3 regions of the Photobacterium sp. BZF1 genome follow, and region 2 is predicted to be linked to each of the others. Evidence: predicted binding sites of a transcription regulator. Region 2 holds the regulator's gene; each other region holds the start of a gene.
What was found. The regulator MetJ, encoded in region 2, represses methionine synthesis genes. The targets are predictions, from matches to a motif close to TTAGACNTNTANANGTCTAA.
Positions count from the first base shown of each region.

Region 1 (10,599 bases), on a different contig from region 2:
GGCGGACGAAGTCATCATCGATACCGTCATTGTTCTCGTCTTTTTTGGGCTTAAAGAAGTGCTCAGGGCGAGGTTGAAGGCCGTTGCTTGGCAGGTTTATCTGCAGCATCAACTCATCATCCGTCAGTTTCACTGCGGACTTAACGGCAATAGTGAAATCATCAAACTTAATGACATCCTGGATTTTGTTGGTGAAAAAGTCGTTATACCACGGCGAAACGATATCTTTAGAGCGGTAGTACTTCAACATGAACAAGTAATCATCGGCGGTCACCTTTTCGCCGTCAGACCAGCGGGCTTTGGGATCCAGCTTGAAGTAAACGGTTTGGTTGTCATCACCAAATGCCCACTCGCTGGCAAGCTGTGGGATCCACTTCCCGGTGTTCGGGTGGCGAGCAGCCAATTTCGGTACCCCATCCATAAAGTAATGGCGCAGCCCAGAGTTTGAATCCGGACCGACACTGCGTAGCGTCTGTGGGAAGCTCGCCATATGGGTACGTAAAGTGCCACCAAACTTGGCTTTTGAAGAAGCAAACAAAGGCTCTTCCATGTTTGACTCCCACGCCAAACCAGCAGGTAACTCAGCAGCCTGCACGTAACTACCGAGTGCAGTAAGTAACGCAACAGCTGAAATGTTGAGCATGTTTTTCATATCAATATCCTTATTCCGACAACTGCAAGCCAAGATTAAACATAACGGGTAAATTTCTTCGGATCGAAGGCGGCCCGTATCGCCTCACCGATAAAGGTCACCATGACCAACACCAAGACAATCGCACTGACAACCGACGTGACTATCCAAGGCGAGTCCAGGTTCGATTTGCCTTGCTGGAGTAACTCCCCCCAACTCGGTGTGGGTGGCATAAGGCCTAGGCCAAGGTAGTCCAATGCGGTAAGGGCGGTAATGTTTGCCGCGATGGTAAATGGTGCCAGCGTCACAATCATTACCATGGTATTTGGCAGAATGTGATTAAAAACGATCCGCATGGTCGAAGCGCCTAGCGCTTTCGCCGCCATCACATATTCCCGGGCCGACTCTTTGTAGGTCATGGTCCTCATGTACCAAGTCATCCCCATCCAGCCAAACAACACATTAATCGCAACAAACAAGGCGAAGGTCGGCTGGGTGATCGACACCAGAATCATGATCACATAGAGGAAAGGCACCATTGACCATATCTCTATTAAGCGTTGGACAAACAAATCAAACTTGCCACCGAAAAAGCCCATGGCACAGCCGACAGCCGTTCCTATCGCATAGGAGATAACCATAGTGATCAACGCAAACCCCATCGCTGTGCGAAAGCCATAAGCAAGACGAGCAAGGATATCGCGGCCTATTACATCCGTGCCTAAATAGTGCTTGTCGGTAACACTTGGGGCTGTCGGTGGAAAATCACCCGAGAAGTCCTGCTCATAAGGATTCCACGGTACCAACGGCATAATGACGAAATTGTCACCGCCTTGTTCAGTGAACGCTTTTTGCAATTGCCGGTAATCCGCTTCACCGGCAGCGGCCTGGCCAAAATCCGTCGCCAAACGAACATCCGATAAAACAGGAAAGTTGTATTCACCGTTATATTTCACCACCAAGGCTTTGCTGTTGATCAGTAACTCAGCAAACAGTGACATGACCAACAGGCACGACAGCAATAGGAAAGACCAATATCCACGTTTGATTTCTTTGAAGCGCTTGATCTTTTTTAGTGTTAGCGGGTTTAACTTCAACATGATCAGGCTCCAAACTTCACTCGAGGATCGACCAAGGCAACACAAATATCCGAGATAATATTGCCCACCAGCAACATGGCTGCATTGATGGCGACAATCCCCATCACCACCGGGTAATCACGCTCAATAATCGATTCATAGCCAAGCAAACCAATACCATCAATATTGAAAATCACCTCAATCAAGAATGAACCTGTCATGAAAAAAAGCAGGGAGTTGCCAAAGTGACTGGCAATCGGGATCAGGCTATTGCGCAGGGCATGCTTACGAACGGCCTTCTTGAACGGTAACCCCTTCGCGATTGCGGTACGGATGTAATCCGATGAAAGGTTTTCCATCAGGTTATTTTTCATCGTCATTGTCAGGGTGGCAAAGTCACCAATGAGGTAACAGATCAGCGGTAGCACGGCATGCCACATCACATCCTTGGCCCGCTCCAAAAAAGTCTCGTAATCATCGAAGTCATCACCGACAAATCCCCCCATCGGGAACCACTCAAGGTGATAACTGAACAACGTAATAAGTAGGACCCCGACAACATAACCGGGCAAGGCATAACCAATAAAAATTAATATCGATGAACCGGAATCAAACACCGAGCCATGTTTGAGGGCCTTGTAGTAGCCAAGGGGAATAGAAATAAAATAGCTGATAAAAAATGTCATGCCGCCGTAGAACAGCGAGACCGGCAACCGCTCGGCAATCATATCGGACACAGGTTCGTAATAACGGGTAGACTCACCGAAATCCAACACCATTAATTTCCCGATCCAGTCGGTGTAGGCTTCTATGACGGGTTTGTCCAAACCATAAAACGCATTCAACTCGGCGATTTGATCTTCGGATAACGCCGAGTTACCCCCTGCTGATGTCATGGCCGCAGCCCCGTCTCCCTGGGCCTGCATATTGGCCAGCATCCGTTCAACCGGCCCTCCCGGGACTAGGCGGGTAATGGCAAAGATAAGGATGGTGATCCCCAGAAACGTCGGGATAACCAAAGCCAAACGACGCAAGAAATACGACAGCACGTGTTAACTACTCCATGTTAAACAGGCAAAGTATATAACCTCGATACCACCATTTACCAATGGCGATAAAACAGCGTCGAAAAACGACTGGTTAATTTAACTTTATAATAACAATGGCGTAGAGGAAGAGATTTAGCAGGAAAAAGATAAAACAAAGGCCGCGAATGCGGCCTGGATAACAAAGCAATGTTGGGCGCTGGATTACCGTGCAGCCAACCAAGCTGGTACATCAACCACACTATCAAGCACAACGTCTGCCAATTGTTCGCCCTCATCAGTTACAGGCTTGCCGGTTCGGACCAGAATTTTGGTTCCTACCTCAGCCGCCGCAGCAGCTTTAATATCATCGGCTTTGTCGCCGATCATTACCGAGCCAGCCATATCGATCTTGAGGAAATCACGGGCAGAGATAAACATGCCAGGTTTTGGCTTGCGGCACTTGCAATCCTGCAGGTAATCACCCTTACCTTCCGTTGGGTGGTGTGGGCAGTAGTAGATACCGTCGAACTCGACACCGTTGTCGACAAAATTCCAGTCCATCCATTCGGTCAGGGTCAGGAACTCATCCTCGGTGTACATGCCACGGGCAATGCCGGACTGGTTAGTAACCAACACCAACATGTACCCCATCGCCTTAAGTTTCTTACAGGCTTCAAACACACCCTCGACATATTCGAAATCATCGGTAGTGTGGACATAACCGTGATCGATATTAATCACGCCATCACGGTCAATAAAAACTGCTGGTTTGGCCAAGCGTCAGCCCTCTGTCTCGCTGTATTCGTTATGCCCCAAATTATGGCACGGCTGGCAACGGGATTCACCTGTTTCTCTCAACCCTATAAAGAAGAACAACCTATAATACTCACACTGGCATTATGGCTATAAAGCCATTTAGACGTCCAGACGTAAAAATATCTATTGACTTCATTTATGTTAGCCCATAGCATCAAAGCCATAGATGCAATTGGCAGACAGGCTTCAAGCATCAATAAAATAATGCAAATGCAATACACAACATAACAATATACCGGTCGCAGCCATTGATGGGCGTGCCCGTCATCAACACGGTATAGGATTTGGGAAAAGCGATGATAGAAATAAACAGAGTCAATAAAGTCTTCTATCAGGGGGCCAAGGAGATCCACGCACTGCGTGACATCAACCTGACCATTGAGCAAGGCACTATTTTCGGGGTAATTGGTTCTTCCGGTGCCGGTAAGAGTACCCTGATCCGTTGCGTCAACCTGCTTGAACGCCCAACCAGCGGCCATGTCATTGTCGATGGTACCGACCTGACCCAGCTATCAAACCAGCAGCTGACCCAGGCCCGCCGTAAAATCGGCATGATCTTCCAGCACTTCAATCTGCTGTCATCCCGTACTGTTTTCGACAACGTTGCCCTGCCACTCGAGCTGGCCGGAAGCAGCAAAGCCGCTATCAAAGCCAAGGTCGATGAACTGCTAGAGTTGGTTGGCTTGGCTGACAAGAGCGAGTCTTATCCGTCGAACTTGAGTGGCGGACAAAAGCAACGTGTGGCGATTGCCCGTGCGCTTGCTTCTGATCCTAAAGTGCTGCTGTGTGACGAAGCTACCAGCGCCCTAGACCCTGCGACAACCCAGTCGATCCTGACACTGCTTAAAGAAATCAACCGCAAGCTTAACCTGACCATTTTGCTGATCACCCACGAAATGGACGTGGTAAAAAGCATCTGCTCCGAAGTCGCGATCATCGGTGGTGGCGAGCTGGTCGAGAAAGGTCCGGTCGGCGACATCTTCGCCCACCCGAAAACGGAGTTGGCACGCGAGTTTATCCGCTCGACCCTGGATCTCTCCATTCCGGAAGACTACCGTGCCCGGATGGTTGAAACCCGCGTCGACAACAGCTACCCGCTGATCCGCCTTGAGTTTACCGGTGCGTCAGTCGATGCCCCACTGATTTCCCAGGTGGCTCGCGAGTTCAATATTGATATCAGTATCCTGAGCTCAGACATGGATTACGCCGGTGGCGTCAAGTTCGGTCTGATGCTGGCCGAGTTCTTCGGAACCGAACAAGCGGCAGAACAAGCCATTAACTTCCTTCGCGATCACAAAGTAAATGTAGAGGTATTGGGCTATGTTGCTTGATTCAATCACCACCTGGTGGACCCAGAACGAACGTTTGGTTGATCTATTGATTGACGCCCTAGGCCAAACCCTGATCATGGTCTTTGCTTCTGGCCTTATCGGCTTTTTGATCGGTATCCCGGTCGGTGTTGCCCTGCACCTGACCAAGGCAAATGGTCTGCTGGCCAATCCAGCACTCAACAAAGCGCTGGGTATCGTGACCAATATTGGCCGCTCGATCCCATTTATTATCCTGCTGGTCGCAATTATCCCGTTCACCCGTTTCGTAGTGGGCAGTTCAATCGGTACGGCAGCAGCTATCGTGCCATTGACCGTCGGGGCTATTCCTTTTATCGCCCGTCTGGTTGAAGGTGCACTATTGGAAGTCCCTACCGGCTTGGTAGAAGCGGCACAGGCAATGGGTGCGACCCCACGCCAGATCATTAGCAAGGTACTGCTGCCTGAAGCGCTACCGGGCATCATCAATGCAGTAACGATTACGCTTGTGACCTTGGTAAGCTACTCGGCAATGGCCGGTACTGTCGGTGGCGGTGGCCTCGGTGATGTCGGTATCCGCTACGGCTACCAGCGTTTTGACGGTACCGTGATGCTCATTACCGTCGTGATGCTGGTTATCCTGGTTCAGCTTATCCAGTCAGCCGGCGACCACTTGGTCAAACGCTTCGACCACAGGTAACAAGCGGCACGAAAACACACAACATCGATAACAAACAACAGAATAAACATATTCCATCTAGTATTACGGAAAACCCCAGTTTTAAGGAGAAGTAACATGGCTTTTAATTTGAAGAACCTATTCGCCGTCGCCGGCCTGGCATCAGCATTGGTACTGACCGGTTGTGGTGAGAAAGAAGCAGTGGTTGATAACAGCAAGGTTAAAATTGGGGTTATGGCTGGCGCTGAAGAGCAAGTCGCAGAGATTGCAGCAAAAGAAGCCAAGGAAAAATACGGTCTGGATGTCGAGCTGATTGCCTTTACCGATTACGTGTCACCAAATGCAGCTCTGGAAGAAGGCTCTATCGATGCCAATGCCTTCCAGCACAAGCCATACCTTGACCAGCAGATTACCGACCGTGGCTACAAGTTTGCTGTTGCCGGTAACACCTTTGTTTACCCGATTGCGGCCTACTCAAGCAAAATCGAATCTATCGATGAGCTAAAAGACGGTGACCAGATTGCAGTACCAAACGATCCAACCAACCTTGGTCGTTCACTACTTCTACTTGAGCAACAAGGCCTGCTTAAGCTGAAAGAAGGTGCTGGCCTGACAGCAACAGTACTGGATATTGTTGAAAATCCTCAAAACCTAAGAATTGTCGAGCTCGAAGCTGCCCAACTTCCTCGCTCGCTAGACGATGTTCAGCTTGCTATCATCAACACCACCTACGCCAGCAGCATCAACCTAACACCTGAGCGTGACGGTGTATTTGTTGAAGACAAAGAGTCTCCATATGTGAACCTGATTGTTGCCCGTGAAGACAATGTTGATGCAGAAAACGTCCAGACTTTCATCAAGGCATACCAGTCTGACGTGGTTTACGAAGCAGCAAAAGAAATCTTCCAAGGTGGCGTAGTTAAGGGTTGGTAAGTTACCTCCCCTATAACTGTTTATCCCATCTAGAAACACGAAAGCCCCTCAATTGAGGGGCTTTCGTACTTTATACCTAGCCATTCTTATCATTTATTTTTTCTTTTTAACCCTACCCTGCACGGCTTTTAGGCGTGGGTTCGACTTACAGATAACATAAATTCGGCCACGGCGTCTCACAACTTGGCAATCACGCTGGCGGTTTTTGGCACTTTTCAACGAACTCAATACCTGCATCTTATTTTCCTTTCTTACCGCCAAACTGGCCAAAGCGGCGGTTAAAGTTAGCCATACGGCCTTCCGAACTGATCACTCGTTGCTTACCGGTATAAAACGGATGGGACTCCGAAGAAACATCCAACGTGAAGTAAGGGTACTCCTTGCCATCTTCCCAAGTGATGGTTTTATCGGTTTTCAGCGTAGAGCCAACTACAAAATACTTATCAACACTGGTGTCGTGGAACACCACAGGGCGATACTCAGGATGAATACCAGCTTTCATTTTGTTTTCCTCAAATCACAACAACACACAAGATATGTTATAACATACCACTTGATAACCATTCTCAACAAGCGCTAATTGCTTTTTTATGGTATTTTCTGCGTCAAATGAACTAGGCCACCAGTCAGCGAAGCAAAATGCACTACCAAATTGAACCTATCGGCATTGTCCGCTCCCCCTACAAAGAAAAATTTGCCGTCCCACGCCAGCCGGGGTTGGTTCCCAGTGCACGCTCTGAAATCGTCCTTCAAGGTGAGGCCAATGCCCTTGAGGCTGTTCGCGGGTTAGAACAGTTCAGCCATTTGTGGCTTCTGTTTTTGTTTGATCAAAATTTGGAAGCAGGCTGGCGGCCAACCGTTCGCCCACCACGCCTTGGTGGTAATGAACGCATTGGGGTGTTTGCCAGCCGGGCAACCTTCCGCCCCAACGGTATCGGGATGTCTGCGGTTGAATTAATTGGAGTTCGACAGCAAAGCAGCAATGTCATCATTGAACTGGGCGGCGTTGATTTGGTCGACGGCACCCCAATCGTGGATATCAAGCCCTACATCCCCTACTCCGATAGCCTGCCCCATGCCCATGGCGGGTTTGCCGATGGCGAGCCGATAACCTTGCCGGTGGTCTTTAGCGAAAAAGCAGAAAGCCAGTTCAAAGGAAAACAACTGGCCCGCCAGCGTATGGTCATTACAGAAGTTCTCGCGCAGGACCCTCGCCCGGCCTACAAGAAAGGCAAAGAAGACAATAAGGAATATGCCGTCCACCTGTTCGACTACAATGTTAAGTTCACGGTTGCCAACGATGTGGTGACCGTGACGGCACTGGATAAACCGATAACCAAATAATCGACAAAGACGAGGCAAATAACCCAAGGCTATCGATTTAGGGGCATTTTCCCCGCTGTGGCTATCCAATCCCTTTGGCTAACGGCCAATTGGCTGGTAGTATATGCGGTTACCGCCTATATAGGTGGCTGGGGCCTGTCCCCCACATTTCTAATTTTCATCTAAACAAACGGATACCATCAATGCGTACCAGTAACTATCTTCTTTCAACTCTGAAGGAGACTCCAAATGACGCAGAAGTTGTTAGCCACCAGCTAATGCTTCGTGCAGGTATGATCCGTAAGCTGGCTTCAGGTCTTTACACCTGGCTGCCTACAGGTCTGCGTGTTTTACGTAAGGTCGAGAACATTGTTCGCGAAGAAATCAACAATGCAGGTGCTGTTGAGACTTTGATGCCCGTGGTTCAGCCGTTCGAACTATGGGAAGAGACAGGCCGATCTGAAAAGATGGGTGCTGAGCTACTTCGCTTTACTGACCGTCATGAGCGTCCGTTTGTACTTAGCCCGACAGCTGAAGAAGTGATCACTAGCCTTGTGCGTAACGAAGTGAGCTCTTACAAACAGCTGCCGCTGAACCTGTACCAAATCCAGACTAAATTCCGTGATGAACGCCGTCCACGCTTCGGTGTAATGCGTGCACGTGAATTCAGCATGATGGATGCATACAGCTTTGACATTGACAAAGAAGGCCTACAGAAATCTTACGATGCGATGCACGAAGCATACTGTAAGGCATTCGACCGTATGGGTCTTGACTACCGTCCAGTACTGGCAGATACCGGTGCTATCGGTGGTAGCGGCTCTCACGAGTTCCACGTATTGGCTGAAAGCGGCGAAGACTTGATTGCCTTCTCTACCGAGTCAGAGTACGCAGCAAACATCGAAAAAGCAGAAGCACTAGCGCCTGCGACTGAGCTGGCTGCGCCAACTCAGGAGATGACACTGGTTGACACGCCAAACGCGAAAACTATCGCAGAGCTTGTTGAGCAGTTTGACCTGCCAATCGAAAAAACCGTTAAGACGCTATTCGTTAAAGCTTCTGACGAAGTCGACGCAGAACTGGTTGCCCTTATCATCCGTGGTGATCACGAGCTAAACGAAGTTAAAGCAGAAAACCTTAAAGACGTTGCTTCTCCACTAGAGATGGCAACCGAAGAAGAAATCCGCGCCCTAATCGGTGCTGGCCCTGGCTCCCTGGGTCCTGTAGGCCTAAAACTGCCGTTCATCGTTGACCGCTCTGTGGCGGTAATGAGCGACTTCGGCGCTGGTGCTAACGTTGACGACAAGCACTACTTCGGTATCAACTGGGGGCGTGATGTTGAGTTGGGTCAGGTAGAAGATCTGCGTAACGTGGTTGAAGGTGACCCAAGCCCATGTGGTAAAGGTACTATCCAGCTTAAGCGCGGTATCGAAGTGGGCCACATCTTCCAGCTGGGTACAAACTACTCAGAGAAGATGAACTGTGGCGTACTTGGTCCTGACGGCAAGAACGTAATCCTAGAAATGGGTTGTTACGGCATCGGTGTATCCCGTGTGGTTGCTTCTGCGATTGAGCAGAACAGCGACGAAAACGGCATCATCTGGCCTGACGCGATTGCTCCGTTCCAGGTATCTATCGTACCGATGAACATGGCAAAATCAGCTGAAGTGAAAGAAGCGGCTGAGAAGCTATACGCTGACCTGACTGCTGCTGGTATCGAAGTACTATTCGACGACCGTAAAGAGCGCCCTGGCGTTATGTTTGCTGACCACGAGCTGATCGGTATCCCGCACACTATCGTGATCGGTAACCGCAGCCTAGAAAACGGTGAGATGGAATACAAAGACCGTCGTGCCGGCACCAAAGAAGGTGTTGCTGTGGCAGATATCGTTGAGTTCATTAAGCAGAAAATGGCTTAATCGCAATACGATTTAATTCTCAAAGGCCTCCCTCGTGGAGGCCTTTTTGTTTCAATTTTCTGTATTGGCAAATGATCTGCCAAAGGATATTGTACTACCTAGCAAGTACACACATTCGAAGGCAACCAATGAATACAGAAAACGCCCAGCAATTACATTTGGCCCATAACACCAGCCAACAAGCCAAACTCGAATCGGATAAAGCACTTCAATCTGTCACTGACTTTATTATCACAACGCTCAAGCAAATCGACCAACCCGCTTTTGACAAGGTAACCGACATCAAGCAAGGTAACCTTTACGATCGCTGTTGGGGCATTCACTCTGCCATAGAGCAGGCACACCCAAATGCCGCCAACATGTTGTTCAATGCTGTTCGCACCGCCGAGTTGCTTAATGAGGCCTGCTCCAGCGCCCGCCGTACCCTTGATGACTTCGAGCATGCCTGCGCAATGAAAGCAAAAATACTGGCTTCCAAGTAGCCTTGTGTTAAGTCTATGTCCCACCATAAGGAAAATTAGGGATATAGTTATAGATATAACTAAAAGAAAGGAGCGCTATGGGCAGGGAAACGCCAAAGATCAGCCTGCTCCTCACCGGAGGAGGAGCACGGGCTGCCTATCAGGTCGGGGTACTCAAAGCTATTTCTGAATGGTACCCACGGGTGCACCATAGCCCGTTCAGTATTTACTGCGGCACTTCGGCAGGGGCTATCAATGCCACTTCGATTGCTTGCTATGCCTCTTGCTTCAGGTTAGGCGTCAAAAAACTCGAGTGGATTTGGTCCAGGCTACACAGCCGGCGTATCTTTGCCACGACACCAAGAGGAATGAGCGGCTACCTTGCCAGCCAGTGGTTTGCCCGCCTCCAAGCCCACCATCACG
Region 1 is NZ_JACSOF010000035.1:3,283-13,881, forward strand. It holds gene BIZ37_RS09840 (extracellular solute-binding protein) at 1-652, opposite strand, end outside; gene BIZ37_RS09845 (ABC transporter permease) at 688-1,731, opposite strand; gene BIZ37_RS09850 (ABC transporter permease subunit) at 1,734-2,759, opposite strand; gene gmhB (D-glycero-beta-D-manno-heptose 1,7-bisphosphate 7-phosphatase) at 2,961-3,515, opposite strand; gene metN (methionine ABC transporter ATP-binding protein MetN) at 3,851-4,885, shown strand; gene BIZ37_RS09865 (methionine ABC transporter permease) at 4,875-5,561, shown strand; gene BIZ37_RS09870 (MetQ/NlpA family lipoprotein) at 5,658-6,473, shown strand; gene ykgO (type B 50S ribosomal protein L36) at 6,567-6,710, opposite strand; gene BIZ37_RS09880 (type B 50S ribosomal protein L31) at 6,712-6,975, opposite strand; gene tsaA (tRNA (N6-threonylcarbamoyladenosine(37)-N6)-methyltransferase TrmO) at 7,113-7,817, shown strand; gene BIZ37_RS09890 (proline--tRNA ligase) at 8,000-9,715, shown strand; gene BIZ37_RS09895 (hypothetical protein) at 9,844-10,197, shown strand; gene BIZ37_RS09900 (patatin-like phospholipase family protein) at 10,275-10,599, shown strand, end outside.
Region 1: a site for MetJ is predicted at 3,654-3,673, ahead of metN (methionine ABC transporter ATP-binding protein MetN). Genes of this name have one in related genera too.

Region 2 (10,599 bases):
TTTCGTCTAGGAATACGATACCGTTGTTCTCAACCGCGAAGATAGCTTGCTCTTTTAGCTCTTCCTGGTTAACCAGTTTCGCTGCTTCTTCTTCGGTCGCGGCTTTCATCGCGTCCTTGATTTTCATCTTGCGCTTCTTGGTTGTGTTGCCAGAAAGGTTCTGGAACATACCCTGAAGCTGGTTGGTCATCTCTTCCATGCCAGGAGGCGCCATGATCTCTACGCCCATCTGCGGCGCAGCCACATCAATCTCGATCTCTTTGTCGTCCAGTTTGCCTTCGCGCAGTTTCTTGCGGAATGACTGGCGAGCTGACGAGTTGTTGTCGGCTTCTTCATTTTGTCCCCAAGCATCGCGTGCCGGTGGCAGAAGGATATCTAGGATGCGGTCTTCAGCAAGCTCTTCGGCACGGAAGCGTACCTTCTCGGTTGCCTGCTGGTGGGTCATTTTCATCGCCACATCGGTCAGGTCGCGGATGATGGTTTCGACTTCTTTACCCACATAGCCCACTTCGGTGAACTTGGTCGCTTCAACCTTGATGAACGGCGCGTTAGCCAGTTTTGCCAGACGGCGAGCGATTTCGGTTTTACCGACACCGGTTGGACCGATCATCAGAATGTTTTTCGGGGTCACTTCGACGCGCAGCTCTTCAGGCAGCTGCATACGGCGCCAGCGGTTACGCAGGGCAATGGCCACCGCACGCTTGGCTTTATCCTGACCGATGATATGGCGGTCAAGCTCATGGACGATTTCGCGAGGAGTCATTTCAGACATAGCCATTCCTTCTTATTCTTCAAGCTCTTCAATGGTGTGGAACTGGTTGGTGAATACGCAGATATCACCGGCAATGGTCAGTGACTTCTCAGCAATTTCACGGGCGCTCAGTTCAGTATTCTCTAGCAGGGCGGTGGCCGCTGCTTGGGCAAAGTTGCCGCCAGAGCCGATAGCGATCAGATCGTTCTCAGGCTGAACCACATCACCGTTACCCGTGATGATCAGCGAGCCCGTTTCATCAGCAACGGCCAGTAGGGCTTCCAATTTGCGCAGCATACGGTCGGTACGCCAGTCTTTTGCCAGTTCCACTGCTGCTTTTAGCAGGTGGCCTTGATGCATTTCCAGCTTGCGCTCGAAACGTTCGAATAGGGTGAAGGCGTCCGCTGTGCCGCCGGCAAAGCCAGCCAGAACTTTGTTGTTGTACAAACGGCGCACTTTGCGGGCGTTACCTTTCATGACGGTGTTGCCTAGGGAAACCTGGCCATCACCAGCGATAACGACTTTACCGTTTCGACGAACAGATACGATAGTTGTCACGGTCTTACCTCTTTTGGTCTGCTCCGGCCAATGTGCCGGTCTCGATATATTGCAGATCTGGGGACGGGATGAAGAAGTTTCAAGGGGGAAAAGAAAAGGATGCTGCGGTGTAATAAGGGAGTGGCTGTAATACTCGCTTGAACACAGAATTAAATTTCAAAGACGCATAAATACATCCATGTAGCTCTAACTCTGGATCGCCAGCCCGGACCATCCATGGTGAGTAAGCTTTGAAATTTAACCCTGCGAACAAGCAGAAAAAGATAGGGAGATTATTAATATTTCTATTGCTTAACTACTCCCAGAACCAGATGGCGCACGGTTCGATACCGGCACGGCGTAGCTGGTTACGGTCGCTTTCAGCCTTACGCTTTTGCGGGTAAGGGCCAAGTACCACCCGGTACCAGTTGCCTTTTTCACCTTGGCTGACCTTGATTTGGCTGGTTAGTCCCTGGAAGGCGATCATTGCCTTGCGCTCTTCGGCCTGGCTTTGGCTGCGGTAGGCCCCGCACTGCATCAGATATGGTCGGGTAGGGGCTTGTTCTTTCTTCGCCTCAACCTGTACTTCTTTGTTTTCCAGCTCTTCGATATAGCGCCATTTCTCTTCCGGTTTAGGCGGTAGCGGTTTGGCGGCCTTCGGCGGCGTAACAGGCGCGGGTTTTACCGGTTTTACTGGCTCGGGCTTGGTTGCCGGCGTACTCGTTGGTGGCTGTGATTGCGGGGCTGGGTTCGAGGATAGGAAATACAGTCCATAACCTAGCGCTCCAACCAAACATACGGCAATAGTGGCCCATTTGAATGGGAACCCATTGCTTGGGGCTTGATTGCGGTTGCCACGGGGTTTCTTGGCGGCGGCTCGGCCGCGTTTGACGTAATCTTTGGTAGCCACGGTGTCGTTCAGTATAAGGTGAGTAGGATTAACCTATGGTACAAATTTGCGTCAGCGCTGACCAGACCTTGCGATGCATCCTGACTTTCAGGTTGCACCGTAAGGCATGGGTTTTGTGAGCTTACCCCCAAAATGAGGGCATTGGCTTGCAGTCGGGCTAGTTAGCCGGTGGCGCAGCACTTTCCCTGATCACCAACTTGGCATCAAGCAGGCGCGATCCTGAGGCAATGTCTTTACCCTTGAGGATATCAAGCAGCATCAGCATTGACTGGCGGCCAATCTCATAGCGCGGTTGGGAAACCGTGGTGAGTGGTGGATCGCAGTACTCAGCAAACTGGATATCATCGAAGCCGACAATCGACAGGTCCTGTGGAACGCGGAAGCCAAGGCGCTTAGCCTGTTGCATGGCACCGATGGCCATGACATCGTTATGGCATAGCAGTGCCGTGGGTGGCTCGGGCAGTGACAGCAGTGATGTGACGGCTCGTGCGCCGCCGGCAAAGCTGAAATCACTCTTGACGGTATAGGCTGGATTGAGCTCGGCACCGGCACGGCGTAGGGCCTGCTGGTAACCTTGTGAGCGGAATTGGCACAAGGCGGCAGTATCTGGCCCTGCGATTTGGGCGATGCGCTTATGGCCCATCTGGGTTAGGTAATTGACTGCCTCGAAAGCGGCTGTCAGGTTATCGATATGGACAGTAGGTAGCTCGAGTTCAGGGGCGAACTCACAGGCCATGACCATCGGCGGTAGGTTTTTCTGCTCGGGTTTGCTGACATCAAAGGGCAGGTCGGTGCCGAGTAGCAGCATACCATCGGCTTGCTTGGTGAAAACCAGGTTTACAAACGAATTTTCGCGGGTTTTTTGCTGTCCGCTGTCGCCAAGCAGGACAAGGTAGCCATGTTCCATTGCCGCTTCTTCAATACCCCGGATGATTTCGGTGAAATAGGGATCACAGATATCAGGTACGATAGTGACGATGGTTTTTGATTCGTTGCGACGAAGATTCCTAGCCAGTGAATTGGGTGAATAGCCAGCATCCATGACAGCTTGTTCGACCTTTTTACGGGTTGAGGCTGACACTTTTTCCGGGTTCATCAGGGCACGGGAAACCGTGGCCGTCGAGACGCCGGCGAGCTGGGCAACATCCTTCATTGTCGCCATAGTTAAGGTTCCTCTCTATTATTTTTCTCTCTTTTGCCGCTGGGGGATCATAGCCAAAACGGCCGAAACCTGAGCCAGCGAGCCTATTATTGTAGGCTGTCCGCCGGGGATTAAACATGCTTTAAACAGCATAAATTACATCCAATATGTGACGTACGTCGCATTGTTCATTTTAAGTTAAATCTTGCGGTTCAACATCAATTGACCAGCGAATCTTCTTGGCGAGCGGAAGCAAAGCAATTGCTGGCTTGGCAACGGACAACCACTGCTGCAGGGCCTTGCGGCTAGGTGCTTGCAGCAACAATTGCCAACGGTAGCGGCCTGCCCGGCGGGAGAGCGGGGCAGGGTTGGGACCCATAACCATCGTGTCCTCGCTGGCTATCGGGCTGGTTTCGAAAATGCCGCGTACCTGCTGGAGGAATTGTTCGACCAGTTCACTTTGGTTGGCTTCGGCACGGAGCAGGGCTAGGTAGGTGAATGGCGGAAGCCATGCCTGTTTGCGTTCGCTCAGCGCGCCCTTTGCAAAGTGCTCATAGCCCTTGTACAGCAGCGCTTGTAGCAAGGCGTGTTCTGGATGGTGGGTTTGCAATACCACTTCACCGGGTTTGCTGGCGCGGCCGGCGCGACCGGCAACCTGAATAAACAGTTGGGCCAAGCGCTCGCTGGCCCGGAAGTCGTTGCTAAAGAGTGCGCTGTCGACATCGAGCAAGGCGACTAGCGTAACATCGGGGAAATGGTGCCCCTTGGCCAGCATCTGGGTGCCAATCAGTATTTGGTATTCATTGTTGCGGATCGCCTCGAGGTAGTTTTCCAAACTGCCTTTACGGCGGGTACTGTCACGGTCAATACGCACTGTTTTGTAGCTTGGGAACAGGGTCTCGAGCTGATGCTCGAGCTGCTCGGTACCGACTCCCACCGCATTGAGTTGGGTTGAACCACACTGGCCGCACTGGTGCATCATCGGGCGCTGGGTCCCGCAATGGTGGCAGCGCAGTTCGCCACTTTGCTGGTGGAAAGTGTAGTAGGCATCACAGCGCTTGCATTCAGCCAGCCAACCACACTCATGGCAGATCACGGCAGGGGCAAATCCCCGCCGGTTGAGGAACAGCATGACCTGGTTGCCCGCATCAAGGTGCTTGCGCATCCGGGCGATCAGTGGCGCAGATAACCCCGCTTCGAGGTACAGTCCTTTAACGTCCAGCACGCCATGGCGCGCAGACTGGGCGCTACCCGCCCGGCGGGACAAAATAAGGTGGTGGTACTTTCCGCTTTTGGCGTTATGTAAGGTTTCCAGTGCCGGTGTTGCCGAACCGAGAATGATCGGGATATTTTCCTGGCTGGCACGCATCACGGCCAGATCCCTAGCATGGTAGCGTAGGCTGTCCTGCTGTTTGTAGGAGGCATCATGCTCTTCGTCGACAATGATGATGCCGAGGTTGGCAAACGGGGTGAACAACGCCGAGCGGGTACCGATGATTATCCCGGCTTGGTTATCGCGTCCAGCGAGCCAGGCCGACAACCGTTCGGTGTCATTAAGCCCGGAGTGGATTGTCTCCAACGGGACATTGAAGCGGCGGCGGAAGCGGTTGATGGTTTGTGGCGTGAGGCCAATTTCCGGTACCAGGATCAACGCTTGCTTACCGGCAGCTAAAACAGGCTCCAATAGGTTGAGGTAAACTTCGGTTTTGCCTGAGCCTGTCACCCCTTCGAGCAGGTAGCAGCCAAATTCAGGGTTGGCGTTGACACTGGCAATTGCCAGCGCCTGCTCTTCATTCAGGCGGGGCTTTTCTTCATTTATGGCAAACCCAGCCTTCCAACTGCGGTTAGTCGGCGCTTGTTCAAGTGTTTCAATCCAGCCTTTGTCTGCCAGTGTTTTCAGTGTTGCGCTGCTGACTTCTTCGGCCAACAAGGCCTCATGGCTCAGCGTCCCCTGGCGTAGCATGGTCAGCACCTGAACCTGACGCGGAGCTCGCTTGAGGGCGGTCAAAGGCTGATTGTGGCCTGCTTCGGTCAGTTGCCACATTTTCAGTGCAGAAGGCGCAGCCTCCCGCCCTTTTCGCAATAGGGCAGGCATCGCATTGGCAAGGCTGTCACCCAGGGGGTATTGATAATATTGGCTTGCCCAGGTTAGCAACTTGAATAGGCTTGGCCCCCACAAAGGTACAGCATCCAATACTTGGTGGATAGGTTTGAGCTGGTTGAGGGGAAAGTCGGAGCTATCGGTCAGAGCCATGACTATCCCAACCAGTTGCTGTCGCCCAAAAGGTACTTTGACTCTGCCACCGATCACTGGCTGCTGGTCAGCTTTGACCAAGTAATCAAATTGCTTGTCCAGGGGGACAGGAAGGGCCACTCGGGCGATGTTGGGCGTCATATCTAACCGCTAAATCCGCATGTACTAAGATAGAGAAGTGTACCTTGCCCAGCCTCGGGCGGCAAAGCGGCGAAAAAAGGCGCATATTGGTTGATCTGGGCAGAATGATTGATTACTATACGCCGCCTGAATTTGACGTATTGGCGGTCTTGCCGTTACGTTTTTGATATTAACGACGTGTGGTGCCCGGCTTAGGATCGGGAGAGCGACACGGCCTTACTTTTGAGGTTATCCCATGAAACAAGGTATTCACCCAGAGTACACTGCAGTAAACGCTCGTTGTTCTTGCGGCAACACTTTCGTATTTAACTCTACTATGGGTAAAGACATCAACCTTGATGTATGCGACAAGTGTCACCCATTCTACACTGGTAAGCAGCGTCAGGTTAGCTCTGGTGGTCGTATCGACAAATTCAACAAGCGTTTCGGTGCGCTTTCTAGCAAGTAATTTGCCAGATGAATTTCGAAAAAAGGGATGCGCAAGCATCCCTTTTTTTATCCCTGTCCGAACCCTTCTTTTATTCCATCATTTCGTTTGCTCCATTCCCTATCTGTATCCCTATTTCAGGTAAATTGGCGATTCCCTCTTAAAGTGAATACTTGAACCGCAATATTCCCCATTGATGTTGAACATTCGGTCCGGGAATCATTGGATCGACCAGATGTTCGGTGCTAGGATTTTGTGCTGCCATAGAATATGATCTATGTCCAAATTCCAAAATAAAGTCACCTCCAGCCAGGATTTCGAACACTATGTCTGAAGATTTTCGCCAACAGGCCCTTCATTACCACGCATACCCAGTACCGGGAAAAATTGCTGTCGAGCTCACCAAGCCAGCTAATACCGTAGAAGATCTCGCCCTTGCTTACAGCCCAGGTGTGGCTGAGCCAGTACGTGAAATCGCTCAGAACTCAGAAAATGTCTACAAGTACACCGGTAAGGGCAACATGGTTGCCGTGATTACCAACGGTACAGCTATCCTTGGCTTGGGTAACCTTGGCCCGCTGGCTTCTAAGCCGGTAATGGAAGGTAAGGCGCTGCTGTTCAAACGTTTTGCTGGCCTGGACTCTATTGATATCGAAGTGAAGCACCGTACTATTGACGAGTTTGTCGATACGGTTGCCAATATTGCTGATACGTTCGGTGGTATTAACCTCGAAGATATCAAAGCCCCTGACTGTTTCGAAATCGAAAAACGCCTGATTGAGCGCTGCCACGTTCCAGTATTCCATGATGACCAGCACGGTACGGCGATTGTGACGGCTGCGGGTATGCTCAATGCCCTGGAGCTTCAGGGCAAGAACATCAACGAAGCGGTGATTGTCTGCTTGGGCGCGGGTGCAGCGGCTGTGGCTTGTATGGAACTGCTTATCAAGTGTGGTGCCCAGCGCGAGAAGATTTACATGTTGGACCGTAAGGGTGTGATCCATACCCGCCGTGACGATATCAACGAGTACAAGCAGCTGTTTGCCAATAACACCGACAAACGTACCCTGGAAGATGTGATTGAAGGTGCGGATATCTTTGTTGGTGTCTCTGGCCCTGATCTGCTTGCACCTGAAGCGCTGAAACTGATGGCTGACAAGCCTGTGGTCTTTGCGTGTTCTAACCCTGATCCTGAAATCAAGCCAGAGCTAGCCCATGCGGTACGTGATGATTTGATTATGGGTACCGGCCGCTCGGATTACCCGAACCAGGTCAACAATGTTATCTGTTTCCCATTCATTTTCCGTGGTGCCCTCGATGTGCGTGCGAGTGAAATCAATGATGAAATGAAACTGGCGGCGGTTGATGCTATCCGTGCGCTGGCCAAAGAGCCGGTACCGGCCGAAGTGGTTGCTGCCGCTGGTGCAGACAAGCTTGAATTTGGCCCGGAATACATCATTCCTAAGCCAATGGACCCACGCCTGCTTCCACGCGTTGCTAAGGCCGTTGCCCAGGCTGCTGTAGATTCTGGCGTTGCCCAAATTGAGATGCCGATTGGTTACATGGAAGCAAAATAAGTTTCGTATTAAGCCAAGCAAAGAAAAACCAGCCACAAGGCTGGTTTTTTTATTGTCATATTACGCTGACATCATGGTGACCCAGTCGCCGGCGATTATTCGTTGATGTCTTCGTAGGTGATCCCCATCTCTTCCATCAGCGCTTTCGCTTCTGCTGGAAGATCGTCTGGGCGGTCTTTACGGATGTCATCATCGGTTGGAAGCGGTTGGCCAGTGTAGGCGTGCAGGAAGGCTTCGCACAGCAACTCACTGTTGGTAGCATGGCGTAAGTTGTTGACCTGACGGCGGGTACGCTCATCGGTCAGGATTTTTAGAACCTTCAATGGAATCGAAACTGTAATTTTTTTTACTTGTTCGTTTTTCTTACCGTGTTCCGCGTAAGGGCTAATGTATTCGCCATTCCACTCTGCCATTTTTTACCTTCTCAGCGATATAAAAGTGATGAAATATAGTATGCCTGAATTTTAGCGGGATTTACCGCCATAAGCAAAGACATATAGACGTCTAGAAGTGTTGACGTCTTCGGTGTTTATCGTTATGTTGTTGCATAAAAGTTATTCGCCAGGGCCACCCTGACAAGGAAAGTAAACATGAGTGACAAGAAGCTAGCTACCGTCGCTGTTCGCACCGGCATCGAATCTGATACCCAGTACAACGCTGTGGTACCCCCTCTCTATTTAACCTCGACCTACAGCTTTCCGCAATTAGGTGAGGTACCAGAATTTGATTATTCCCGCTCAGGTAACCCGACCCGTAACACACTGGCTGATGCGTTGGCAGAGCTGGAAGGGGGAGCGGGTGCTGTGGTGACCAACTGCGGGACTGCGGCAATCAACCTATTGGCTTCAGCGTTAATTGGCCCGGACGACTTGATTATTGCCCCTCATGACTGCTACGGCGGCACTTACCGCCTGTTTAATACCCGTGCGGCCAAGGGTGATTTCAAAGTACGTTTCATTGATCAGACGGATCCAGAAGCTGTCGCCGAAGCACTGGCCCTAAAGCCTAAGCTGATTTGGGTCGAAACCCCGTCAAACCCATTGCTACGTATTGTCGATGTTACCGAGATTTGTGCGGCGGCCAAGCAAGTGGGTGCGCTGGTGGCGGTTGATAATACTTTCCTGTCTCCGATCCTCCAGCAGCCGATTGCCCTTGGTGCCGATTTTGTTGTCCATTCCACGACGAAATACATCAATGGTCATTCAGATGTCGTCGGTGGGGTATTGATTTCCAAGCAGGCGGAGCATGCCGAGGAGATCGCCTGGTGGGCAAATTGTATTGGTGCCACCGGTGCGCCGTTTGATGCTTATATGACCTTGCGTGGCCTGCGTACCTTGGCACCAAGGATGAGAATGCATGAAGAAAACAGCCGTCAGATCCTGGCTTACCTACAGCAGCAACCGTTGGTAGGGAATATTTACCATCCAAGCCAACCAGAGCACCCTGGCCATGCGATAGCACTCAAGCAGCAAAAGGGCTTCGGTGCAATGCTGAGCTTTGAGATTGCCGGTAGTATGGCGCAGCTTGAAGTATTTGTTAAAACGCTAAACTGTTTCTCATTGGCGGAATCACTCGGTGGCACGGAAAGCTTGATTTGTCACCCGGCAAGTATGACCCACCGTGCTATGTCGGATGAAGCCCAAGCCGAGGCTGGACTGAAACCGTCCCTGCTGAGGCTATCGGTTGGCCTTGAGGATCCGGAAGATTTGATTGCCGATCTGGAGCAGGCTTTCAACAAAGCGGCGGAGGTAGCGTAAATGAGTCATCCTGTTACGCGTCAATTGCACAAGTTTGGCGGCAGCAGCTTAGCTGATCCAGAGTGCTACCTAAGGGTGGCCGAGATCTTGCGTGAGTATTCCAGCGAAAATGATTTGGTCGTTGTATCGGCGGCAGGTAAAACCACTAACTGCCTGATCGAATGGCTTGAACTACTGGACAAGGATGGCCGTCAGGCCCATGAGGCTTTGCAGTCTCTGCGTAGTTTTCAGCAGGGGCTGATTGAGTCGCTGCTTGACGGTGAGGTAGCGGATGAACTGTTGACCCAGTTGCACCTTGAGTTAGGTGTTCTGTCGGGTATGGCCGAAAAGCCACAGTCAGAGGCTGAACAAGCCAAGGTGCTTGGTCACGGTGAGCAGTGGTCAGCCCGTTTGTTGGCCGCTTTGCTAACTAAACAACAACTACCTGCAGCCAACCTTGATTCTCGCCGGTTCCTTCGGGCCGAGCGGGCCGCACAGCCGGAAGTTGACCGTGCGCTATCTTGGCCGCTGCTCAAGGAGCAGCTCGCTCAGTACAGTCAACAGCGTGTCGTGATCACCGGCTTCATGGCACAAAATGGCGCGGGCGAGACTGTACTACTCGGCCGTAACGGTTCGGATTATTCGGCAACCGTGATTGGCGCCCTGGCTGATGTTGATAGGGTGACAATCTGGAGTGATGTGGCTGGGGTTTACAGTGCTGACCCGCGTAAGGTTGCAGATGCTTGCCTACTGCCTTTGCTACGCTTGGATGAGGCCAGTGAACTGGCCCGCTTGGCTGCGCCTGTTTTGCATAGCCGTACCTTACAGCCCGTTGCACAAAGTGCGATTGACCTGACATTGCGTTGCAGCCACCAACCGGAGCAAGGCTCGACCCGGGTGGAACGGGTACTTGCGTCAGGACGCGGGGCCAAGATCATCACGTCACTTGATGAGGTGTGCCTGATCGAACTATCGGTGACCCGCGCCCATGATTTTGCCCCTATTGCTACAGATATCGAGCGCTTCCTGCAGCGGACCCAACTACAGCCGCTTGCCAGCAGCTTTGAGCCTGATAAAGGCCGGGTGCAACTGGCCTATACTGCCGAGGTCGTTAACAGCGTTCTG
Region 2 is NZ_JACSOF010000014.1:12,386-22,984, reverse strand. It holds gene hslU (HslU--HslV peptidase ATPase subunit) at 1-772, opposite strand, end outside; gene hslV (ATP-dependent protease subunit HslV) at 785-1,309, opposite strand; gene BIZ37_RS04645 (SPOR domain-containing protein) at 1,605-2,198, opposite strand; gene cytR (DNA-binding transcriptional regulator CytR) at 2,356-3,360, opposite strand; gene priA (primosomal protein N') at 3,533-5,734, opposite strand; gene rpmE (50S ribosomal protein L31) at 5,970-6,182, shown strand; gene BIZ37_RS04625 (malic enzyme-like NAD(P)-binding protein) at 6,488-7,738, shown strand; gene metJ (met regulon transcriptional regulator MetJ) at 7,834-8,151, opposite strand; gene BIZ37_RS04615 (O-succinylhomoserine (thiol)-lyase) at 8,329-9,495, shown strand; gene BIZ37_RS04610 (bifunctional aspartate kinase/homoserine dehydrogenase II) at 9,496-10,599, shown strand, end outside.

Region 3 (10,599 bases), on a different contig from region 2:
TGCTACTTGCGCTACCAGTTACAGCAATGGCTGACGAGTCTTGCGGCAACTTCATGGCAGCAAAAAAAACAGATAACGAAGCGCGTGTTCTGGATTCATACAAGGACGGCATTCGCGACCTACGCGGCTTGGAACAGCCTGCGGTGATGAAACAATTTGAGAACGCTGATCTTGCTCAAAAGAAAGTGTGGGTTGAGCGGGCTTACAGCAAGTGCAAACGCCGTGGCGCAGGAGAAGACCTAGCCAATGTAATCACTGATATTCAATAATTCAGGCATCGCCCCTTTTATATTGGAAGGGGCGCAAAACTCCAGCCTATTCGAAAATGCATAGTAAGATGTCATTCCGAACCAATAATCTTGAGTTATTAAGTTCTTCTGTTAGTTTTTAAATACAGCCATGTCTATCAATGCATATCGAATTAATTCTGTTTTTCTATTTTACAACCGTTAATAAATTATCAATATAGACAGAAGCTTATCAAGTGAAATGTTTTTAAGTAATTGATTTATAGGGCTTAAGTTAAGGCTGTTGGCATGAAAAAAAATATCTGACTGTAACACTAAGGAATGTAATGCTTTTTTTCGTGTTTACACCTTTTCCGATTATTTGTACGCATATTTTTGTTTTAAATTCGTACTTAGTACTTTATATTTGCCGCACGACGGTACTGATTGTGGCTGTGATGGCGAAAGATCCAGCCTCATATTGCGGGGCCCTTAGTCGAGGCGTTTTTACCTTAAATGCGTACTAATTACGTTTAAATGAGTGTGTATCTGGAGAGTAGTATGAATACAAAACCTTTTTTCCCATCAAAGTCTATTGTCGGGACTATGGTCTGTATTGCATTGGTCGGTTGTGGTAGTTCAAGTTCTGATTCACCAGAACACACCCCTGCACCAGTGACAGGGGAAAGCCGAACTGTTTCATTGTCTGTTGTAACGGAAAATGTCATGGCTTTTGATGGAGAGTTAGCATTGCAACAAGATAGCTCTTCAACCATGCATACGCTTGAAACTCAAGGATATGAGATTTGTATTGATGATGATTCAAACTTGAACACACCAGAGGCAGGCTGTGACACTGTCATTGAAGGCTTCAATCTATTTAATGATGTGCTGTCACTGGATATTACAGGTAGTGCGAGCATCAGTATTTATCATCCAGGTAAGTCAACTCGCGTTAGTTATACCGTCGATGGCTATACCGAGATCTCTGAAGATGAATCAAAGATGCTGATTAATATGGTCAACACGCAGTGGTCGATGGTTAAGCTAAAAGACTCTGATGACATTGTGCAGGCCGAAATTGATGGAGTTAACCTTGAGAAGAGCTCCAATAGCGGTTTTTACACAGTGTATATCAATAAAGAAAGTGTCATGACGGTTGATACGTACACTTACAGTGGTTTGTCAGTAGAGATTCCTCAGTTAGGTGATTTTAAGTCAAATTACATTTATGACTATGTGTTGGATTTCAACGAAAACGGCGACTTGATTATCACTCCTCCAAATTTTGAAGAGGGTGAGCCGATAGAGATCCCAGCACCGGACCATGTTATTGACCCAACACAAGTAACAGGTGCAGACGTTATTTTGAATGATGATGGTAGCGCGACATTAGAAGTCTTTCGCGAAACCGGGAACATCTATGAGTGGTACAACGAAGGCCAAACATTCAGTTCAATAGCGTCGATTGATGTGACGTTCAGTGATGGGAACGTGTTAGACGGTTTGAACCTATACATGAATATTTACCTACAAAATGGTGAAGGCCGAAAAGCTGATAAAGTACGACTCGATTTGTATGGCGGTAAATACCATATCCAAGGTGGAGAAACTTTTGACTCCCTAGAGGCTGCGCAAGCTATTTATGGTGATTGGACTATCAGTGCCTATCTTGATGCGTCAATTAACCCAGTGAAGGGCGCCAACTTTATCACAAGGATCAAGAACCATAACGGTAGCCAGTTGACGGTCACAAGCTATGAAGTGAAGTTTAAGTAATCACTTAACCACAATAGAGGGGGCTCGATATCACAAGGATACGAGCCCTTTTGAGAATAGGGGAAACCTGCACTATTTGTTCAAACCTAGCAACCCTGTCATGGTTAAGCCGAAAAGGTGCTGGAGCAAGGCTAAGCCGTCTTCCTTGGGCAATTTATGTTGAATGATATTTTGTAGCCCTTTCGCACCGAGTGCGCCTTGCCCTTTGTCTTCATGCTTGGAGGCATGCATCATGAACATTTTCATTATCATCCTGAATTCCTTGGACTCGAGCGATGCCGACCAGGATTCAATCAAAACCTCTTTAGACTCGAACGAAAGGTGGTCCATGATGATCGGAAGTACTTTTCCATCCATGGCGATAGCAAAGTCCTGGTTGGAAGGGTAGTAGCCCTGCAAGGTGCTTTTGCGAAGCCCGGTTTCTTTGCTTAACCTGTCATACGTGACATGGTCCCATCCTTCGTTGAGAAAGATGTGTAAAATTATCGCATTGTATTTGGCGAGGTTCTCCTGCCACTTCTCTTTAGTAATACGGGCCATTGCATATCTCCCAATGATCTATGTACCAACAATATCATAATACGTATCAAGAACGATATTTTTCTTATCAAGTTATTGATATTGCAGAAAATAGCTCTGTTCAATGCTGATGAGATTTGATTCTTTTTAAGACTTTTTATGGCAGACTTGCACAATCTCCTCATGAAAACAGGCTTAAGGAAAAGGATGAAACGTATTTTAGTGACTGGCGCGACCAGTGGAATAGGGTATGAGCTGGTAAAAACGTTAACCGGAAAAGGACACAGTGTTGTTGCTACGGGGCGCAATCAGGCTAAGTTGGACGATCTGAGTGAGCAAACTGGCTGCTTGACGATCAAAGCTGATCTGAGTGAAGCATATCAAGCTCTGGAGCTATTTGAAGAAGCGGTTCAACAACTTGATGGACTAGATGTATTGATAAACAACGCCGGTATGAACTCACGCAAATGCGGTATCGACGAGTTTACTCTGGAAGAGTTTGACTACCAGTATGCGGTGAACCTGCGTGCTCCTGCTGTGTTAAGTCGTGAAGCCTTGAAAGTGATGAAGCCTGCCAAGAGTGGTCAAATCATCAATGTACTAAGCACGGTTGCCAAGCGCTCGAATGAAACCATGAGCGTCTACACCGCCATGAAACAAGGGTTGGCAGGGTTCAGTGCTATTTTGATGAAAGAGGCACAACCGCATGGCATTAAGGTAACCTCCTTGTTCCCTGGTGGTGCCGATACCAATTTTAGGGAAGTTGACCGCCCGCAGTATATGCATCCAAAAAGTGTTGCCGAGACGATTGCCATGCTGCTTGAACTGCCGCAGGACGTTGTGATGCATGAGATGGTGTTCAGGCCACCGGTCGAAATTGAATAAAATAGCGGGAATGACATAAAACACTCTGCTATCACGAATAAAAAGGCTTAAGAGGGTTTTATATTATTTGTAATAAGCCTGCAGGGTTAACTGCAGGCATTTATAGGTAAATGACTTATTATTATTCTATTTTGCAAAAGGAACCTGTAGCTCAGTTAAAAACTCTTCAGGGTTATCTGTTTCATGTATATCTATCAGATAAATCTCTATTGCTGGCCCTGTCATGGTTAGGTTATGAGTCCGCAGGTATTGCTTGATTCTATCGTAATGATATTGGATTTTTCCCATATCATTATGGCCCCAGAAAGACAGGCAAGCATATTCACCTGCAGGTAGCGTGTGATCCCCTTGCTCATTTAAGATGAAGCAGTCGTTATAGGTACTGTAATTGCCAGCAAGAAAGTCTTTGTGGCAAATTCGGGCACCATAGAGACCTAAATTCACTGTACTATTTTGTTTGCAATTGACTTCGCTTTCAATTTCGCGGTGGACACGGTCAATATCCCAAAATGAGTGGACTTTCTTGGTTCGCAGCCATGCCTTTCTCTCAGCAATATATTGCTCGGTAATATGCATGTCGCTGGAGTGAGAGGTTGCGGCTTTCAATGCTGTTTTTCGTGCCAGGATCTCACTTCTTACTCGTTCGAGCTCTTGCTCCTTTTTAAATATAGTTTCAAGCTGGAGATCAATGAATGCAATACTTTTATCTATACTTCGTTCGATGAGGTAATCCGCAATATCATTTAATCCTATTCCAAGAAAGCGTAAGTCACGGATAACGTTTAGCTGCCAAACTTGTCGGTTAGAATAATAGCGGTAGCCGTTATCTTTGATCACTTCAGGTTGAAGTATTCCGATCTTTTCATAATGCCTAAGCGTATCGACACTAATATCATATAACTTACTAATTTGACCAATTCGATATAACTTCATGATGATTAATCCATTTATATGAAAGTTGCTTGGCATCAACTATTGCAGTTAATAGATAATGCGAAGATAAAGTGTCAAATCCATCTCTCACATATTAAATAGAAAAATATCCATATTCATCAGCTGTAAATTAACCTACCTTACAGACCAGGCGTTTAAAAGTAGAGATATGTTTCATTGTTTAACGAAGTATGAATGTTGGACCTCCGATAAAAAATAATTGACTGTGGGGCTATTCCAGACTGCAAGATAGCCGAGTCAGATCCATTTCTTATATACATTTGAAAGCTTACGAATAGAATAATTCATAGCGTCGGGTCGTTTATATGCCGTTATCATTGTTACTTGGTGGTATGCTCAAGGGTACAGGGAACCCAATAAGACAAGGTAATGATGGAATCGCAATCGACTACGGACAATCCTAATTTGAATCAAGCGTTTCAGCCCCAAGTGAAACGCAAGAGCTTAAGTATCTTGCTGGAGTTAGTGAAGTTTGTGCAGCCATACCGTGGCAGGGTATTGGCAGCGCTGGTGGCGCTGGTCTTTACCGCCTCGCTCACCTTGTCTGTAGGGCATGGGGTTCGTATCTTGATTGACGAGGGCTTTTCCCAGCAGTCGACCAGTGAGTTGGCCAATGCCATTCAGTTTATTCTAGTCGTGACTGTACTTATCTCCATTGGGACCTTTTTTCGCTTTTATCTGGTTTCCTCGGTTGGGGAGCGGGTCAGCGCCGATATTCGGCTAGCGGTGTTTAACCATGTGATCACCTTGCATCCGAGTTACTTCGAAACCAATGGTAGTGGCGAGATCATGTCACGCCTTACCACCGATACCACCTTGCTGCAGAGTATTATTGGCTCGTCGTTTTCGATGGCGATGCGCAGTGCATTGATGTGTGTTGGTGCGATTATCATGTTATTTGCCACCAACATAAAACTAACGCTGATTGTATTGGCTTCGGTGCCGTTTGTACTTGTCCCTATCCTTATCTACGGTCGCCGTGTCAGGGCTTTATCACGTAAAAGTCAGGATTCAATGGCCGATGTGGGCAGCTACGCAGGTGAAGCCATCGAGCACATAAAGACGGTGCAGAGTTATAGTCACGAACAGCAGGAAAGGGCGTCATTTGCCGATGAGGTTGAGAAAGCTTTTGATATCGGTCGGCAAAGGGTCAAGCAGCGGGCAATCTTGATTTCTGGTGTTATTGTTATTGTGTTCAGTGCGATAGCGGGGATGCTTTGGGTTGGCGGTAGCGATGTCATTAATGGGGTCATGAGCGCGGGCGATCTGGGCGCGTTTGTCTTCTATGCCATCATGGTGGCTTCTTCTCTGGCAACGATTTCCGAGGTGATGGGAGAGTTGCAACGAGCAGCAGGTGCGACAGAGAGGTTGGTAGAATTACTTCATGTCGATAGCCACATTGTAGCACCTAGTCAAAATATGGCTTCAACTCATTCACTTGCGGCTGAAGTGGTGTTTGATGATGTGACCTTCAGCTACCCATCCAGGCCGGATCAGGCTGCAATCAAGCATTTACAGCTCACAGCCGAAGAAGGCAAGGTATTAGCGTTAGTCGGGCCATCCGGCGCGGGCAAGACAACCCTATTCGAGTTGTTGCAGCGCTTCTACGATCCGCAACTTGGCAAGGTGACATTGGGCGGTGTCGATATCCGTCAGTTTGATCCGGGTGAATTACGCCAGCAAATGGCGCTGGTACCCCAGCAACCAGCCTTGTTCAGCCATGATGTGTTCCACAATATCCGTTATGGCAATCCAGAAGCGACCGATGAACAGGTGATTGAGGCGGCGAAGAAAGCCCATGCCCATGAGTTTATTCAAAACTTGCCGGATGGCTACAATAGCTTTCTTGGTGAGCGCGGGGTTAGGCTCTCTGGTGGTCAACGCCAGCGAATTGCCATTGCCAGGGCGATATTGAAAGATCCGAAGATCTTATTGCTGGACGAAGCAACCAGTGCACTGGATAGCGAAAGCGAATACCACGTACAACTGGCTCTTGAGGAATTGATGCGGGGAAGAACAACCCTGATTATTGCCCACCGCCTTTCAACGATTCAGCATGCTGACCAAATTGCCGTCTTCGATCAGGGGCGGCTGGTGGATATTGGTGATCATTCATCCTTGATGCAAAGTAGTGACTTGTACCAGCGTTTGGTCGAACTACAGTTCAAGCATATGAGAGCTTAGCTACCTCGTATTCCCATAAGGAATAATAAATTCAATTAAGCTCTATACCAAGTGCCGATCAAGTGTTTGATTTATTGATAGGTCTCTATATTATGGACGTATAGAAGTCTAAATGCGTTAGAAACACTTTTTCAAGGAAGAATAATGAGAACACATACCAAGCTGAAACGTTGGATAATTGCGGCTGTTGCATTAGTAGGCCTTACCGCTTGTGGCCAGGAGGAGTCGTCAGTCATAAAAATTGGTGCGACAGCTGGCCCTCATGCACAAGTGGTTGAAGCGGTGGCCGTGGAGGCAAAGAAGCAAGGCTTGGATATCGAAGTGGTAGAGTTTTCTGATTACATCACCCCAAATGCTGCCTTGGCTGACGGAAGTATCCAATTAAATAGCTACCAGCACCTGCCGTTCTTGCAGAATTTCAACAATGGCCATAACAGTGATTTGGTTTCGATTGGTGAGTCTATCCTGATGCGGATGGGTATTTACTCCAACAAATACAGCTCGTTGGCGGATTTACCCGACAATGCTCAGGTTGCCATTCCCAACGATCCAACCAATGGCGGACGTGGTTTATTACTACTGGAAGATGCTGGGCTAATTACCTTGAAACCGGATGTCGGCTTTAACGCGACGCTGCATGATATTGCTGAAAACCCGAAAAGTCTGAAGTTTATTGAGGTCGAGGCAGCCCAATTGCCAAGAAGCCTTGATGATGTTGATGCCGCAGCTATTACTATGAACTACGTTATGTCTGCAGGCCTAAACCCTAAAGAGCAAGGTTTGTTCCTCGAGGCCAAAGATGCTCCTCTAGCGGTAATGGTTATTGCTGCACGTGAGGAAGATAAAGCGAATAGCACTTATCAGAAAATCGTAGGCATTTTCCAATCCCAACCGGTGAAGGATTTCATGCAGGAAACCTTTAACGGGACGATTGAGCCGGCGAGTTAGCGATATTTCATTTTGCTGAGTTGCTTTTGAGCACAGGATAGAAACCGGAGCCTTTTGGGGCTCCGGTTTTTTATTTTTTAGAGCTTGTGCCCAATTATTAAGTGAAAAATATCGGTTATCTTGATTTTTATAGTAGTAGGTTTTAGCTGTTTTTTATGGTCTATACCATTGATAAATAGGTGCATTTCAGTTTTTGGTCTTTTCCATAAGTTGTACTTAATTCTAAATTAAGAATTAGTTTATTCCCTTTCATTTCAGGTTAATAAAGTCCACTTACCGTAATCGCAACTTTTGAAATACTCCCTTTTGTCATTGATGACACCTAACCAAAGGAACAAACACATGTTGAAGAAAGCTGCCGTTGGTATTCTTGCTGCTCTTGCATCTAGCGCGGTAATGGCGAAATCTGAAGTAACGGTTTATACCGCATTTGAATCTGACATGCTGCGTGATTACGAGCGTGCATTCAATGCTCAATACCCAGACACAAAAATTAACTGGGTACGTGATTCAACAGGTGTTGTAACGGCTAAGCTACTGGCAGAAAAAGACAACCCACAAGCAGATGTGGTTTGGGGACTTGCTGCAACCAGCCTGATGGTGCTGGATAACGAAAAAATGCTGGAACCTTATGCACCAGAAAACTTGGCTTCTCTTTCCCCTGCTTTCCGTGACACTAATGAAGTGCCGCACTGGATCGGCATGAACGCTTGGATTGCGGGCATCTGTTTCAACACCGTTGAAGCTGAGAAGCACGGCCTTGAAATGCCAAAAACATGGCAAGATCTGACGAAGCCAGAATACAAAGGTCACGTTGTGATGCCTAACCCGAACTCATCGGGTACGGGGTTCCTTGATGTATCAGCTTGGCTGCAAATGTTCGGTGAAGACAAAGGCTGGGCATATATGGATGAGTTGCACCAAAACATCGACCGTTACACACACTCTGGTTCTGCGCCTTGTCAGCTAGCTGCAACCGGTGAAACGACCATGGGTGTTTCTTTTGCCTTCCGCGGTGCGAACCTTAAGAGCCAAGGCGCACCTATCGAGCTTATCTTCCCTGAAGAAGGTCTAGGTTGGGATATGGAAGCCGCAGCGAAAATCAAAGGTGCGAAAAACGCAGAAGGTGCCAAGCAAATTCTTGATTTCGCAGCGACACTTGAAGCGAATGAGCTATACAACAAGGGCTATGCCGTAGTGGCTATTCCTGGTGTTGCCAAGCCAGTTAAGCACTTCCCTGACAATCCAGAAGCGCTGATGATTGAGAATGACTTTGCTTGGACAGCGGCAAACCGAGACAACATCCTTGCCGAGTGGGCAAAACGTTACGACGGTAAAACTGAAAAATAATCACCTTTGGTGATGGCTGGGGGGCTTAGGCCCTCTGGCTTTTCTCTTTTTTATTACTGCATTTGAATAGCCCGTAGGTTTTGTACCCATTGGCATTCCTTATTTTGTTTTAGGTTATTTCCCCATGTCTGCTCAGAGCTACTTAAGTATTGGTAATGTCGTTAAAAAGTTCGATCAATTTACTGCATTGAATGATATTTCCCTCACCATTGAACAAGGTGAGTTCGTCTGTTTCTTAGGCCCATCGGGCTGTGGCAAAACGACGTTGCTGCGAGCGATTGCAGGTCTCGAACTGCCAACGAGCGGTAAAATTGTTCAAGCGGATAAAGACATTACTTTCTTGCCTCCGGAGCAACGTGATTTCGGCATTGTTTTCCAATCCTATGCTTTATTCCCTAATCTCACTGTTGCTGACAACATCAGCTTTGCATTGAAAGAGCAGGGGCTCTCTAGGCAAGAGGTTCAAGCTCAACTGCATAAGTGGCTAAAAATAATTGATCTACCCGACTCTGGTAATAAATACCCTTCACAGCTATCAGGCGGCCAGCAACAGCGGGTCGCGTTGGCTCGAGCTTTGGTACTGCAACCTGGTCTGTTGCTACTCGATGAACCACTATCGGCACTCGATGCCAAGGTTCGTACCCATCTGCGAAGTGAAATCCGCCGAATTCAAACGGAGTTGGGTATTACCACCATCATGGTCACTCATGATCAGGAAGAAGCACTGTCGATGGCCGATCGCATCGTGGTGATGAATCATGGGGTGATTGAACAAGTAGGCACGCCGCAGGAGATTTATAATCACCCAGCTTCTGAGTTCGTTGCTCGGTTTGTAGGCTCGATGAACTTTATCCCACAACACCATCACATTTTGCAGTCAGTAACACTGCCTACGATTGGTCAAACGGCGGCATTACGTCCGGAAAATATTACCCTCTGTCACCAGCAAGAAAGCAACGCCAATATTATTGCCTGTGAGTTCTTAGGACCGATTGTCCGCACTACGTGTTATGTGGATGAAGAGCTGACCTTGCTGGTGGATCTCCCTAGCGACCACTATTCACAGCTAGGACTTCACATCGGAAGCCGGGTTCATGTGGGCTTTGAAAGCGATAAGATCCAATTATTTATGGCGGAGGCAGCATAATATGACCTCAACGGTAATGGCACCACCTCGAGTACAGAAGCCGTCTCGGCTTGGATTGAAAAGCTTTAGCCGTGATCAGTGGGTGATGGCGGTACTGCTCTGTTCTGTGATTGGCCTAATGACTGTCGGGCTGGTCCTTCCGCTGCTGAGTATGCTGCTGAAAAGCGTTTACAATACCAGTGGCGAGTTTGTTGGCCTTGCTAACTACATCCAATACCTCAATACGCCAGCCCTCAGCCAGTCATTGTCAAACACCCTGACAATGGGCGTAGTGGTAACCCTTGTTGTTGGTATCCTCGCCTTTGGTTATAGCTTTGCCTTGACCCGTACCTGTATGCCGGGCAAGACACTCTTCAAAGCACTGGGATATTTGCCGATCCTAACGCCGTCTTTGCTGCCGGGTATTGCGCTGATTTACTTGTTTGGTAACCAAGGCGTCGCCAAGGATCTGTTACTGGGGAGCAGCATTTATGGGCCGGTTGGTATCGTATTGGGCTTGGTGTTTTGGTGCTTTCCCCATGCAATGATCCTGATCTCGACCGGGTTGGCCAACTCTGATGCCCGCCTCTATGAAGCGGCGAAGGTGTTGCGCATTCCAGCCTGGAA
Region 3 is NZ_JACSOF010000040.1:10,376-20,974, reverse strand. It holds gene BIZ37_RS11000 (hypothetical protein) at 1-269, shown strand, start outside; gene BIZ37_RS10995 (hypothetical protein) at 789-2,006, shown strand; gene BIZ37_RS10990 (hypothetical protein) at 2,079-2,546, opposite strand; gene BIZ37_RS10985 (SDR family oxidoreductase) at 2,733-3,410, shown strand; gene BIZ37_RS10980 (MerR family transcriptional regulator) at 3,537-4,343, opposite strand; gene BIZ37_RS10975 (ABC transporter ATP-binding protein/permease) at 4,737-6,548, shown strand; gene BIZ37_RS10970 (MetQ/NlpA family ABC transporter substrate-binding protein) at 6,693-7,496, shown strand; gene BIZ37_RS10965 (putative 2-aminoethylphosphonate ABC transporter substrate-binding protein) at 7,839-8,846, shown strand; gene BIZ37_RS10960 (putative 2-aminoethylphosphonate ABC transporter ATP-binding protein) at 8,971-9,993, shown strand; gene BIZ37_RS10955 (putative 2-aminoethylphosphonate ABC transporter permease subunit) at 9,995-10,599, shown strand, end outside.
Region 3: a site for MetJ is predicted at 6,641-6,660, ahead of BIZ37_RS10970 (MetQ/NlpA family ABC transporter substrate-binding protein). Genes of this name have one in related genera too.